2 regions of the Carboxydothermus pertinax genome follow, and region 1 is predicted to be linked to the other one. Evidence: a T-box and tRNA genes for the amino acid it is inferred to sense, from the RefSeq annotation. Region 1 holds a T-box; the other holds one or more tRNA genes.
What was found. A T-box is a leader RNA that pairs with one kind of tRNA and senses whether it is charged. The one in region 1 lies ahead of pheS (phenylalanine--tRNA ligase subunit alpha), so its partner is inferred to be a tRNA-Phe.
Positions count from the first base shown of each region.

Region 2: it encodes a tRNA-Phe, which carries the amino acid that the T-box ahead of pheS (phenylalanine--tRNA ligase subunit alpha) is inferred to sense. The anticodon was not compared.

Region 1 covers NZ_BDJK01000017.1:15,127-21,905, reverse strand. Annotated here, with positions in the region: gene thrS (threonine--tRNA ligase) at 1-588, shown strand, start outside; ribosomal protein L20 leader region at 630-767, shown strand; gene infC (translation initiation factor IF-3) at 790-1,299, shown strand; gene rpmI (50S ribosomal protein L35) at 1,315-1,509, shown strand; gene rplT (50S ribosomal protein L20) at 1,544-1,900, shown strand; gene cpu_RS05940 (TrkH family potassium uptake protein) at 1,926-3,290, shown strand; gene cpu_RS05935 (potassium channel family protein) at 3,304-3,966, shown strand; gene cpu_RS05930 (TrmH family RNA methyltransferase) at 3,959-4,744, shown strand; T-box leader at 4,889-5,129, shown strand; gene pheS (phenylalanine--tRNA ligase subunit alpha) at 5,170-6,186, shown strand; gene pheT (phenylalanine--tRNA ligase subunit beta) at 6,201-6,779, shown strand, end outside.
Region 2 covers NZ_BDJK01000055.1:165,235-172,013, reverse strand. Annotated here, with positions in the region: gene cpu_RS10815 (cytochrome c3 family protein) at 1-1,552, opposite strand, end outside; gene cpu_RS10810 (long-chain-fatty-acid--CoA ligase) at 1,799-3,274, opposite strand; gene cpu_RS10805 (LysE family transporter) at 3,294-3,944, opposite strand; tRNA gene cpu_RS10800 (tRNA-Leu) at 4,092-4,182, opposite strand; tRNA gene cpu_RS10795 (tRNA-Cys) at 4,218-4,292, opposite strand; tRNA gene cpu_RS10790 (tRNA-Gly) at 4,308-4,382, opposite strand; tRNA gene cpu_RS10785 (tRNA-Phe) at 4,394-4,469, opposite strand; tRNA gene cpu_RS10780 (tRNA-Asp) at 4,478-4,554, opposite strand; gene speB (agmatinase) at 4,663-5,526, opposite strand; gene speE (polyamine aminopropyltransferase) at 5,538-6,371, opposite strand; gene cpu_RS10765 (pyruvoyl-dependent arginine decarboxylase) at 6,387-6,779, opposite strand, start outside.

The DNA of each region.
Region 1 (6,779 bases):
AAAGAGGCTTTAGAAGTCAAAGGGTTACCCTATAAAATCAATGAAGGGGACGGAGCGTTTTACGGTCCGAAAATAGATTTTCACTTAAAAGACTGTATTGGACGCACTTGGCAGTGCGGAACTATCCAGCTTGATTTCCAGATGCCAGAAAAGTTCGACTTGACCTATATTGGAGAAGATGGACAGAAGCATCGTCCGGTAATGATTCACCGGGTGGTGTTTGGTAGTATTGAAAGATTTATCGGTATCTTAATTGAACATTATGCCGGTGCCTTTCCTACCTGGTTGGCACCGGTACAGGTGAGAGTAATCACTGTTGCTGAACGGCATCAGGCTTATGCCCGGGATATATACCAAAAACTTTTTGCCCAAGGGGTAAGGGTTGAGTTAGATGACAGAAATGAAACTATTGGTTATAAAATTCGGGAAGGGCAAATGCACAAAATACCGTATCTTTTAATTGTGGGTGATAAAGAAATCGAGCAAGGATTAGTGGCGGTCAGGAAAAGAGGTGTTGGCGATCTTGGCCAAAAGCCCTTTGCTGAATTTGTTGAGGAGCTTCTGGAGGAGATCAGGATAAAAAGATAGTTGACAGTAAAAATTAACCGTGTTATCATTTCAGAGGAAAGAAAACAAAGTAGAAGCCACCTGCTTCTCACCTGAAAGCCGTTTAAGGCTTTGGGTTAATAATGAAAAGCAAGGCTTTTGGTGCTTTTCAAATTATTTTATGGAATAAAGCGGGTGGAAACCCGCTTTTTATTTTGAAAATATATTTGGAGGTGGACAGTTATTACCAAAGATTTACGGATTAACGAAGAAATCAGGGCCAAAGAAGTGCGGGTAGTAAAGGAAGATGGCACTCAACTTGGTATAATGCCGTTAAAAGAAGCCCTGAAACTTGCCGAAGAAATGGAGCTTGACTTAGTGGAAATTGCACCTACTGCAAAGCCGCCGGTTTGCAAAATTATGGATTACGGCAAGTATCGCTATCAACAAAGTAAAAAAGAAAAGGAAGCAAAAAAGAAACAAAAAATTATTAACGTAAAAGAAATTAAGATACGCCCGTCAATTGAAGAGCATGATTTTAAAGTAAAATTAAAAAACGTTCTCCGCTTTTTAGAAGACGGAGATAAAGTAAAAGTTACCGTTATGTTTCGCGGACGGGAGTTAGCGCATCCGGAAATTGCTTATGAACTTCTAAACAAATTGTCCCAAGAGGTTGGCAGTATTGCGGTGGTTGAACGCCCTGCCAAGCTTGAGGGTAGAAATATGATTATGATTTTAGCACCAAAGTCATAAGGAGGAGGAAACACCATGCCCAAAATTAAAACCAAAAAAGCAGCAGCCAAGCGGTTTAAGAAAACTGGCTCTGGCAAAGTTAAGCGCTTTCATGCTTTTCATAGTCACCTGTTAGGTCACAAAGAGGCTAAAAGAAAGAGAAGACTTAGAAAGTCAGCCCTGGTAAGTAAAGGGGACATGAAAATTATTAAAAAGATTTTACCGTATTAAAGATACTTCGTATTAAGCATAAGGAGGTTTTATTATGCCAAGAGCAAAAAGTAGCGTAGTTTCAAGAAAGCGTCATAAAAAAATATTAAAGTTAGCAAAAGGATATTTTGGTTCTAAAAGTAAGCTTTTTCGGGTTGCTAAACAGCAGGTAATGAAATCTTTAATGTATGCTTATCGGGATAGAAAGGCCAGAAAAAGGGAATTTAGAAAGCTTTGGATTACAAGGATTAATGCAGCAGCCAGAATGCATGGACTTTCTTACAGCCGGATGATGAATGGCTTAAAGAAAGCCGGGGTAGAAATAAATAGGAAAATGCTTGCTGATTTAGCAGTAAATGATAAAAATGCCTTTGCCGAGCTTGTAGAAATTGCAAAGAAGAATTTGAATTAAGATTGATTTCTAAGTGAGGGTTTTGATGACGGTGTTTGTACTAAAATCAAAAAAGGAAAAAAATATTTTACGACGATTAACTCCTGCGCAAATCCTGGTTTTGGGATTTGCAGGAGTTATTCTTTTAGGTACAGTTTTATTAATGTTGCCAATTTCTTCTAAAGATGGAACGGTAACTTCTTTTCTAGATGCTTTATTTACTGCAACTTCGGCGGTATGTGTTACGGGTTTGGTAGTGCTGGATACTGGGACTTATTGGTCGCTTTTTGGGCAAGTTGTCATTATGCTCTTAATTCAAGTGGGCGGCCTTGGATTTATGACTATAGCTACGCTTTTTGCTATTATTTTAGGCCGCAGGATTAATTTACGAGAACGAATTGTTATTCAAGAAGCCTTAAATCAGGCAAGTTTAGAAGGGATAATTAAGTTAACAAAACAAGTTATTGTATTTACTTTTGGTATTGAAGGAGTATTCGCTGTTATCTTAGGCTTGAGATTTTCACAGGATTATGGATTTCTTACCGGTATGTGGTTTGGTGTATTCCATGCAATTTCGGCATTTAATAATGCGGGTTTTGATTTAATAGGAAATTTTAAAAGCTTAACTCCTTATGTGGGAGATATTCTAATAAATCTTTCTATTGCCTTTTTGATCATTGCTGGTGGTATTGGATTTTATGTTATTTCAGAACTTTCTAATTATAGAAAAAAAGGAAGATTATCCATCCATACCAAAATAACCTTAACTACTACCGGAATATTATTATTAGTTGGGACGGTTGTAATTTTTATAATGGAATATGGTAATGGTAAAACTTTAGGAGCGCTACCTTTAGGACATAAACTCTTAGCGTCTTTTTTTCAAGCGGTTACTCCTAGAACTGCAGGTTTTAATACCTTAGACATTGCTTCCCTTCATCCTGCCACCCAGTTTTTCATCATTATTTTAATGTTTATAGGGGCATCTCCAGGCTCTACTGGAGGTGGTGTTAAAACCACAACCTTTGCTGTTCTGACTTTGGCCGTGGTAAATATCATTCTCGGGCGTGACGAGATATTAGTTTATAACCGTCGTTTACCCCGAGAACAAATTTTTAAAGCTATTGCTATTGTTATGATTTCGTTGGCTTTAATCAACATTGTTACTTTTATACTTACTTTTACCGAAGGACACAATATCTTAATGAATATGTTTGAAACTGTTTCAGCTTTTGGTACTGTAGGGCTATCGATGGGACTGACGCCTGAACTATCAAAATTTGGTAGGGTTTTAATAATCTTAATGATGTTTTTTGGACGTTTGGGTCCTCTTACCATTACTTTTGCTTTAGCCCAGCGGCGGAAAAAAGCTTTATTTACTTTACCGGAAGAAAAGGTTATGGTTGGATAGGAGATGAATCTTTATGGAGTCGAAACAATTTGGGGTTATTGGCCTTGGACGCTTTGGCTCTAGCGTTGCTAAAACCTTAAGTGAATTGGGCTACGAAGTGTTAGCTGTGGATAGCAGTGAAGAACGGGTGGAAGAAATAAAAGATTATGTAACCCATGCGGTCTGTGCTGATGCCACCGATGAGCATACCTTAAAGGCTGTAGGTATTAGAAACTGTGATGAAGTGGTTGTGGCTATTGGGCAGGAAATGCAAAATAGTATCTTAATAACTTTAATGTTAAAAGAGATGGGGATTAAAAAAGTCTGGGCCAAAGCTCAAAACGATTTGCATGGTAAAATTTTATCTAAAGTGGGAGCTGACCATGTTATCTATCCTGAGAAAGAGATGGGGATTAAAGTTGCCAATAAGATGGTGGCTAACAACATTTTAGAATTTATTGAACTATCCGAGGAGTATTCTATCCTGGAAATTTCAATTCCGCCTCGCTATTTAGGAAAAACTATTAAAGAAATTGATGTTCGGGCCAAATACGGCTTTACCATTTTAGCCATTAAACGGGGAAATCAGTTGTTAATATCTCCCTCTTCCGATGAGCAATTTCAGACTGGTGATATCTTAGTTTTAATTGGACGGAATGAAAACTTTAAAAAGCTGGAGCGGGATATAGGTGATTAAGAAAATAACCAGCAAAGAAAATCCTTTCTACAAGCAATTAAGAAAATTGTATCATGAAGGAGCTTATCGGCGTAAAACAGGTTTATTGGTGGTTGAAGGGGAAAAACTTGTTTTTGAAATAATTAATGGTGACTGGACAGTGGAGCAGTTAGTAGTAAGTGAGAGTTACTGGAAGAAAAATGTTATTTTTAAGAAATATAAGAAGTATAATAATATAATTATTTTACCTGACAGTTTATTTAATGGAGTTTCAGATTTAATAACCCCAGAGGGAATTATTGCTGTGGTTGAAGCAAAATCTTTAACATTTCCGTGGGAACAGGATGGCGCCTTTTTAATTCTTGATGGCTTACAGGACCCTGGGAATGCAGGAAATTTGCTCCGGGCAGCTCTGGGATTCGGGCTAAAGGGGGCAATTTTACTTCCACCGGCGGTTGATGTCTATAATCCAAAAGTAATAAGGGCATCAGCTGGTGCATCGCTAAAGCTTCCAGTTTTACGAATGGAGGCTAACAAGTTAATAGAGATTTTTCATAAAACTAAGTTCCCCCTATTATTAGCGGAAGCGGAAGGGGGAATGGAAGTCTTTAATTACAAGTTTCCAACAAAATTTTTCTTAGCCATCGGTAGCGAAGGGCGAGGTATTAGTGCTACTCTTGAGGGTTTACCTCATCAAAAGATTTTTATTCCCATGCCAGGGGCAATTGAATCTCTAAATGCTGCTTTAGCTGGCGGAATTATTATGTATGAATGGGCAAAAAATAGAGTTAACTTGTAGTATTTTTTGAATTGTGCTATAATTAAGCAAGAAAATACAAGGGGTGGGTGGCATGGGGGAGTATTTGGCAAAATTTTGGTGGAGTGTTTTTGAGGCTACCGGTTCCTTGACAGCGTATCTTATTTATAAAAAGTTAATCAGGCATTAAAGGCGATGACCGGGAGAAGTAGGCTAGGTCTTTGCCATCCAGGGAGAAAGGGCCATAAGACTGGAAGCCCTTTTATGGCAGAGCAGTTGAAGTTCGCCCGTGAGCTTTCCGCTGAAAAGGTAAGTAGGCGGTAACGGATTCTTCCGTTAAAAAGAACGAAAGGTGTTTGCCTTTCGACTGAGGGAGCTTTATGCTAATTAGGGTGGTACCGCGGAAACGATAGCTTTCGTCCCTAAAAAGGGCGGAAGCTTTTAATTTTATCTGGGAGGGATGAATTTTGAATACCGAGGAGCTTTGGCAATCTTATTTATATGAGGTTAATAAAGTCTCCAATTTAACTGAATTACAGACGGTAAAGGTTAAATTTTTGGGTAAAAAAGGAGAAGTTACCCTTGCGCTTAAAAGTTTAAAAGATTTACCACCGGATATTCGTCCGGAAGTGGGACAAAAAATAAATGCTGTAAAAAAATTAATAGAGGAAGATTTGGAGAAAAAAGAACAGGAGCTGGCCCAAAAAGCTTTGGCAAAAAAACTTGAACAGGAAGCGATTGATGTTACCTTACCGGGTTTTCCTTTACCTTTAGGCAAACTTCATCCGTTAACTGTCGTCCAACACCGGGTCGTGGAAATTTTTACTTCGATGGGCTTTGCGGTTGCTACCGGACCGGAAATTGAAAAAGATTATTATAATTTTGAAGCATTAAATTTACCCAAGGAGCATCCCGCCCGGGATATGCAAGATTCTTTTTATATAACGGAAGAAGTACTCTTAAGAACTCATACCTCTCCAGTACAGGTACGGGTTATGGAGAAATTTGCGCCAAAATTGCCAATTAGGATAATTTCACCTGGGAAAGTATATCGCCGGGATGATGATGCCACCCATTCGCCCATGTTTGCCCAGTGTGAAGGACTTGCGGTGGACAGAAATATTCGTTTTTCCGATTTAAAGGGAGTTCTTTTAACTTTCATTAAAGAATTATTTGGGCCTAAAACAAAAATGCGCCTAAGGCCAAGTTATTTTCCCTTTACGGAGCCTAGCGCTGAGGTGGATATATCATGTGTAATGTGTGGTGGCGTCGGGTGTAAGGTTTGCAAAGGTTCTGGCTGGCTGGAAATTTTAGGCTCAGGGATGGTTCACCCCAGAGTTTTGGAAATGGCCGGGTATGATAGTAGCCAGGTTACAGGATTTGCTTTTGGTATGGGTTTAGAGCGGATTGCTATGCTTTTGTATGGAATTGATGATTTAAGGCTCTTTTATGACAACGACCTTCGTTTCTTGCAATTGTTTTAAGGGAGGTGGGCTCGGTGAATATATCGTTTAACTGGATTCAAGAATTTTGTGAAGTACCCTTTACAGCCCAAGAGCTTGGAGATAAATTAACTTCGGTAGGGGTAGCAGTTGAAAAAGTAACTTATTTAGGAAAGCTTGAGAAAATTGTAGTAGGAGAAATTCTTGAAGTAAAAGCTATTCCTGAAACGGAACTTTATAAAGTAAAGGTTTCAACTGGAACTGGTATTTATGAAGTTATTACGGGGGCAAAAAATGCTTTTATTGGGGAGAAGTATCCTTTTGCCCTACCCGGGGCCGTATTGCCAAATGGAATAAAAATTGAAGAGCGCAAAATTCGGGGATTTATTTCCCAGGGAATGCTGCTTTCGGCAGAAGAGTTGGGGCTTTTAGAAAGAAAAGGGGTCGAGTCGGGTTTAATGATTTTACCACGGGAAGTACCGGTGGGTGAGAATATCGCAAAAGTTTTGGATCTTGATGATTATCTGCTGGAACTCGATTTAACCCCCAACCGGGGGGATTGTCTATCGGTATTGGGGGTTGCCCGGGAAGTAGCTGCTTTAACTGGACATAGGTTAAAATTGCTTGAGCCAGAG
Region 2 (6,779 bases), on a different contig from region 1:
GATAAGTTTCTTTAAATCCTTCATAATAACTCTTATGGCACTCCACACAAGCAGCCGAGCCTACAAACTTGGCATTTTCTTGATTATATACATCCGCTACGCTTGGATTTGGTATAACTTTATTAGTTACCCCTGCATTAGCATCATAGCCTTCAGCGGCAGGTCCTTTCCGGTGGCAGGTTTCACAGGTACCCATGTTGGGTGCCCGCTTTAATGCCGAGGAGCCGGCAATTTCATCGATTACCTGACCGCTCCAGTAAGGATCAGTTAAAGTCCTAGTCCAGAAATCTTTGGACGTACCGTGAGCATAGTGGCAGGTAAGGCAAGTCATGACTTCGCCAGCATTATTGGGCCGTTCTTCATAAACCATATTAGTTAGCGGCAAAAATTGCTTAAATTCATCAATTTTAAATCCTACCTGGTGCCGGTAGGCTTCGGTATACTTTCCAGTTAAATTATCGGAAGAATTATGGGCGGTTTCAGGATTGCCGGTATCGGTATTATAATCGGTATGGCAGGCACCGCAAAACTGGTTTATACCGCTAATGTGCTGTACTGATTCATTTGTACCATTAAGATACTGTTTAATATCCATTTTAACCTGAAGGGCAGGGTAGAAGTAAGCAATAACTACCGTACCGCTGGTATTAAGACTTGAATTATTAAATTTTAAGGTTGTGTATCCTTTAGAACCATCAAGTAAATAATCGGTATATTCTTTCTTTAAAGTTATATTTCCATTTTCCTCAACATATACTTTAGTCCCCAGATTGTACGGATAGCTCCGCACCCACTGGAATTTGTTATTTTGCCCGTCCTGAGCTACAAAACCTTCATCGGTATAAACCAACTTGACTCCCTGCTTCCAATTTACAAGAGCATAATTGTTAACGTTAGGATTTAATATCCGGGCATTACCGGCAAGACCATGGGGACTGTGGCAAGATTCACAGCCAAAGGTTATATCCCACTGTTTCACCAATCCTTTATCGGGAACATTTTCACTCTCATAATTACCGGTAGTATTTCCACCCGGAGCAGCAAAGATTTGGATGGCTCCTGTAACAAGATGGTTAGAAAGAGATGATTCAGAACCAGTACCAAACATACCACCAAAGGTTGGCTTACCGTTAGCAATTTTACCTTCTTCTACGTTGTAGGTAGTTCCAATGGTTCCGTCGTGGCAGGCCATGCAGGTATCATATACAGTTCCCCACTGTAAAAGGGTTTGGCCTACTGCAGTGTGGGTAGCATGGCAGGCGGCACAGGCGTCGGTATTTTTGGAGTAGTTGCTGTGAATGCGGTAATTGGCAGGATTTTGTTCATTGGGAAGATAAATTTCATATGGATAAAAAGTCTTTCCATCAGCATTAAATTTTGCTGGTGAACTATTATAACCATAAACTGTTTTACTGGTAGGTGTCGGAATATAGTTTCCGGGTCCGTAAACTTTTTCGTCAGTAGTTGGCACCAGTACTTGAGCAGCATAGGCCGTAGCGGTAAAGGCAATTAACATTAATACCGCTAAAGCTAAAACAAGCCCTTTTCTCATACTAAACCTCCTTTTTTATTTTTACCCCAGGAAACCCGCTTCCTTCCCTCCTCTCCCCCCTTTCCGGAAGTAGACTGGGTTTTTGGGGCGGTATGCACCTCCCTGTGTAGTTTTTATAAACCTATTTATATAATTACGCCGCTTGTTAATTTTTTCCTACTATTTTTTTGAAAAAACTTAGCAAAATTTTTTCTAAAAAAACGACAAAACCCCTTATAGCGCTTGGCATAAGGGGTAAAATAAATGCTAATTTTCGCTTTTTTCGCCATTTAGTAACTTTTTCATTATCTTTCCCGCAGCATTTTTGGGAAGCTCAGGTACCACCTCAACATACCGTGGTATTTTATAAGCGGTAAGCTTATCTTTTAAAAATTCGCTAAGTTCTTTGCGAGTAAGAGTTTCATACCCTTCTTTTAAAGTTATAAAAGCTTTTACCGCTTCACCTCTTACTCCATCAGGTACGCCAACCACAGCCACTTCCCGGATAGCAGGATGAGCCAAAATAGCCCGCTCTACCTCGGTAGGATACACATTAAAACCACTAACTATAATTAAATCCTTTTTTCTATCTACAATATAAAGGTAACCGTTTTCATCCTTTTTACCTAAGTCCCCGGTTAAAAGGCCACCGTTAACCAACGCTTTTGCAGTTTCCTCGGGTTTATTGTAATAACCTTTCATTACGTTTTTGCCAAAAACCATTAATTCCCCAACTTCACCCGGTGAAAGTTCATTTAAATTTTCATCAACAATTTTAACCTCCATTCCGGGCAATACTTTCCCAATAGAACCAGGGATGCGCGGTCCTCTTCGTGGATTTAAGGTTACAATAGGTGAGGCTTCGGTAAGTCCGTAACCTTCAATAAGGGGAATACCAAACTTCTCTTCAAAGGCATAAAAGTATTGGGGTGGCAAGGAGGAACCACCGGATACGGCTAAATGCACAGTTTTAAAAGCTTCCTTAGGTAGATATTCAAGGACAAAAATAAACATTGAAGGTACTCCGAGGAAAATGGTTACTTCTTCTTCTACCAGTACCTTTCCGATTTCCTTAGGGTTAAAGCCATCTTCAATGGTAGAAGTAGCCCCAGTATAAAGCGGAGCTAAAAGACAAGCAGTCCAAGCAAAGGAGTGAAAAAGCGGCAATACAGCTAAGTAATTGTCGTTTTCATCTACCTCAGCAAACCTGGTTACCGAGTCAGTATCAAAGAGTAGGTTTTCATGGGTAAGCATAGCTCCTTTGGGAAAGCCAGTGGTACCAGAGGTATACAAAATTGTACATACCTCCTGGTATTCAGGGGTTGTGAATTTTAAATCAGCATTTATTAGTTCGTTGGTAAACTCCTCGCTCAATACAATTACCATATCTTTAGGCAGTGGAAAACGGTCTTTAAGAGAAAGCCAAATTTTTTCTTGAATTGCTACAAACCTGGCCTGGGCATCCCCAAAAATATATTTTATTTCCTCCAGTGCTAAACCCATATTTACCGGAATAATAATACCACCGGCTTTTATTACCCCAAAATAATTAAAAATAAATTCTGGAGAATTTCCCGATACCAGAAGTACTTTATCTCCAGGCTTTAATCCTTTTTGCTGCCAAAAAGCAGCATACTTTTCAACAATAATTTCCAATTCCCGGTAAGTAAACTTCCGCCCATGGTATTTTAATGCCGGATGGTCGGGCCGAAAATTGTGCTTAAAGATTTCGTGTAAATACATGTCATTGCCTCCTCGATATTTAAATAATTTTTAGCCGAACTATGCTATCTCCTATAAATTTCGCCCCTAAAGCCACTAAAAAGATACCGCAGAAAAAAATTATTAGGAGATAAGTAGTTTGATTGATATGTCTTCGACCCCGGGCTAGTAAAAAAGATATAAAGCCATACCAGCTAAAATCTGCCAGTAAATGTCCCGCTAAAAAAGCTACAACCCCCAAAACCCCAACTGTAAGGGAATTGGTTAAATAACTAAGCCCAATAGTTACCCACCATAGAGACCAGTAGGGATTGGCCAAAGAGACTAAAGCACCATTAATAATAAGCCTACCCGGTCTTTGGGATAGCGAATCGCTCCCCTCCAGTGAAAGAGAAATTTTTTTTAACCCTGCTTCCCGGGCCATGGTAAAACCAAAATACATTAACGTGATTCCACCCAAAACTCCAATAGTGCCCGATACATACGAGTTAGCAAGAACTTTTCCAAATCCCAGGAGGATTACAACTACTAATACTATCTCTAATACTGCGTGTCCAAAAATTAAGAGCGGCCCCGCCCACACTCCTCGGCGTAAGCTTTCGTTAATGTTCAGGGTAAGAAGCGGACCAGGCATCATTGCCCCAGAAAAACCAACTATTAATGCTGTAAGAAACAACGCAAAGATCCCCACTTTTTCCCCCCTTTTAAATTTTTATATAATTATCTTATTAAAACTGGCCTTTTATCGTCAAATAATTTTTATATACGATTTGGGAAATTTAAGATAATTTTCCCAAGAAACAAAAAAACCTGCCTCACAGCAGGTTTTGATTTCAAGTGGTGCCGGGGACCGGAATCGAACCGGTACGGGCCTTTGAGGGCCCCCGGGATTTTAAGTCCCGTGCGTCTGCCAGTTCCGCCACCCCGGCGCATTTATTAAATTATAAACTCCTTGTTTTCATTGTGGAGGCGGCACCCGGATTCGAACCGGGGAATAAAGGTTTTGCAGACCTCTGCCTTACCACTTGGCTATGCCGCCAGGTTAGATAAATAATGGAGCGGAAGACGGGATTCGAACCCGCGACCCTCGCCTTGGCAAGGCGATGCTCTACCACTGAGCCACTTCCGCCCGTTTTAAAATGGTGCCACGGGACGGAATCGAACCGCCGACACGAGGATTTTCAGTCCTCTGCTCTACCGACTGAGCTACCGTGGCAAGCTTTATGGCGGAGCTGACGGGATTCGAACCCGCGGTCTCCTGCGTGACAGGCAGGCATGTTAGGCCTCTACACCACAGCTCCGCATCTTTCATCCACCTGTCGGCTCAACCGACATCTATTATGATACATGACATTTATTTAGAAGTCAACTACTTTTTTAGAGATTTTTATTTTTTTTATATTTTGATTTTACCTGCAAATATTAAAAGATAACAATGCTCGCCGTAAAATCTTTGCTGCCAGTAAAGATGTACGTTCTGACTGATCATAAACCGGTAATACTTCAACTAAATCCATACCAACAACATTTAAAGAACTTAATTTTACAATGGCTTCCATGATTTCCTTACTGCTTGCACCGCCAGGCTCAGGGGTACCAGTACCAGGAGCATAGGCCGGGTCCACTACGTCAATATCCAGGGATATAAACACCGGCTTATCTCCAATTTTTCTTAAAGCCACCTCTACCCCGGCCAGCACATCCTGGCCAAGATAATTTGATTTTGTAGTGATAAACTCTTTTTCTTCGTGGGTGCCAGAACGAATCCCAATATGATAGAGGTTTTGAGGCCCGATTATCTCGGAAACCCGGCGCATAACTGTAGCGTGGGAGAGTTTTTCCCCCAGATAACCATCCCGCAAATCCGCATGGGCATCAAAATGAATTACTGCTAAATCCCGGTACTTTTCTGCAAACTCAAGAATTACCGGATAAGTTACCAGATGTTCGCCGCCAATAATAAGTGGCATTTTATCATCTTTTAATACCGCTTTTGTCACTTCCCGGATGTTGGCAAAACTTTCTTCAATCCGTCCAAAGGTTAAGGCCACATCTCCTAAGTCATAGAAATTTACCTCATCTAAACTTTTCTCTAAATCCCAATCATATTCCTCTAGCCCAAAGGAAACTTGGCGAATATGCTGAGGAGCCATCCGGGTCCCAGGACGAAAACTTACGGTAAAATCCATGGGAATTCCAAATAAAACAAAGGCAGCACCTTCGTAATCATCGGAACTGCCCATAAAACCAGTAAACTTTTCAAGCGGAAGCATTATCTCACCTTCTATTTTATTATCTCAGCAATAAAGTTAGGCAGCATAAAAGCTCCAAAGTGAACATCAGCATTATAGTATTTATTTGTTGGGTCAACAAAAATTTTTTCCTTTGGAACAGTCAATGGATTGTACTTTTTTGAGCCCAAAGTAAAGGTCCAAACACCGCTGGGATAGGTAGGAACAGTAGCAAAATACAACTTGGTAATAGGGAAAAAGTTACCAATACGGGCATAGGAATTTTTAATAATATCCCGATTATAAAAGGGAGATTCGGTTTGGGCTACCATGATCCCATCATCTTTTAAGCACTCATACACATTTTTATAAAAATCTTCGCTAAAAAGCTCCACCGCTGGCCCTACCGGCTCGGTAGAATCAATAATAATAATATCGTATTCGCCTTTATGTTCCTGCACATGCTTTATACCATCTTCTACGCGTACCTCAACTTTGGGATTTCCCATCAGGGCCACAGCAATCTCCGGCAAATATTGTTTACTTACTTCGATTACCCTTTCGTCAATTTCCACTAAAACTGCTTTTTTAACTCTTGGATTTTTTACAATTTCCCGAATGGCACCCCCATCGCCACCGCCAATCACCATAACCTTTTCCGGATTGGGATGGGTATTTAACGCCACATGGGTAATCATTTCATGGTAGACAAACTCATCAACAACCGTAGTTTGAACCATACCATCTAAAACCAGCATCCGCCCAAACTGTAAAGTATCAATTACAGCCAGTTCCTGAAAAGGTGTTGTTTCCGTATGCAAAGTCCGAGAAATTTTACAGGTAATGCCAACATTAGGCGTTTGTTTTTCGGTATACCATAGTTCCATTATAATCCCCCTCTTTTAGTACCAAAGCGGAACAGCAGCAAAGGCACAGCCTATTTTTTCCACCCGGTGCTCACAAGCTTTGATAATAGTTTTATTTAAAGCAATACCCCGCATTTTAAAAGCTTCTTCTAACATCCGGGCAATGCGCTCTTCTGCCTCTTTAGCCGAACATTTACCAGAAAACTCCATAATAACCCCAAATTGATCTTTTTCTGAAATGCCAACGCCAACCGCAGCAGCAATTAACTCGCCCGGGGTATCGGAAATGATTGCCCCATAAGCAGTAGGTACCAGAGATCCTGGGGGTATAACAAGGTCATTATCCAGCTCGCAGTTGGGTGGCAGAATAGAAGAAACCCGCAGTAAGTTTACATTACCAATCCGGGCCTTTAATAGCGCATTATCAAA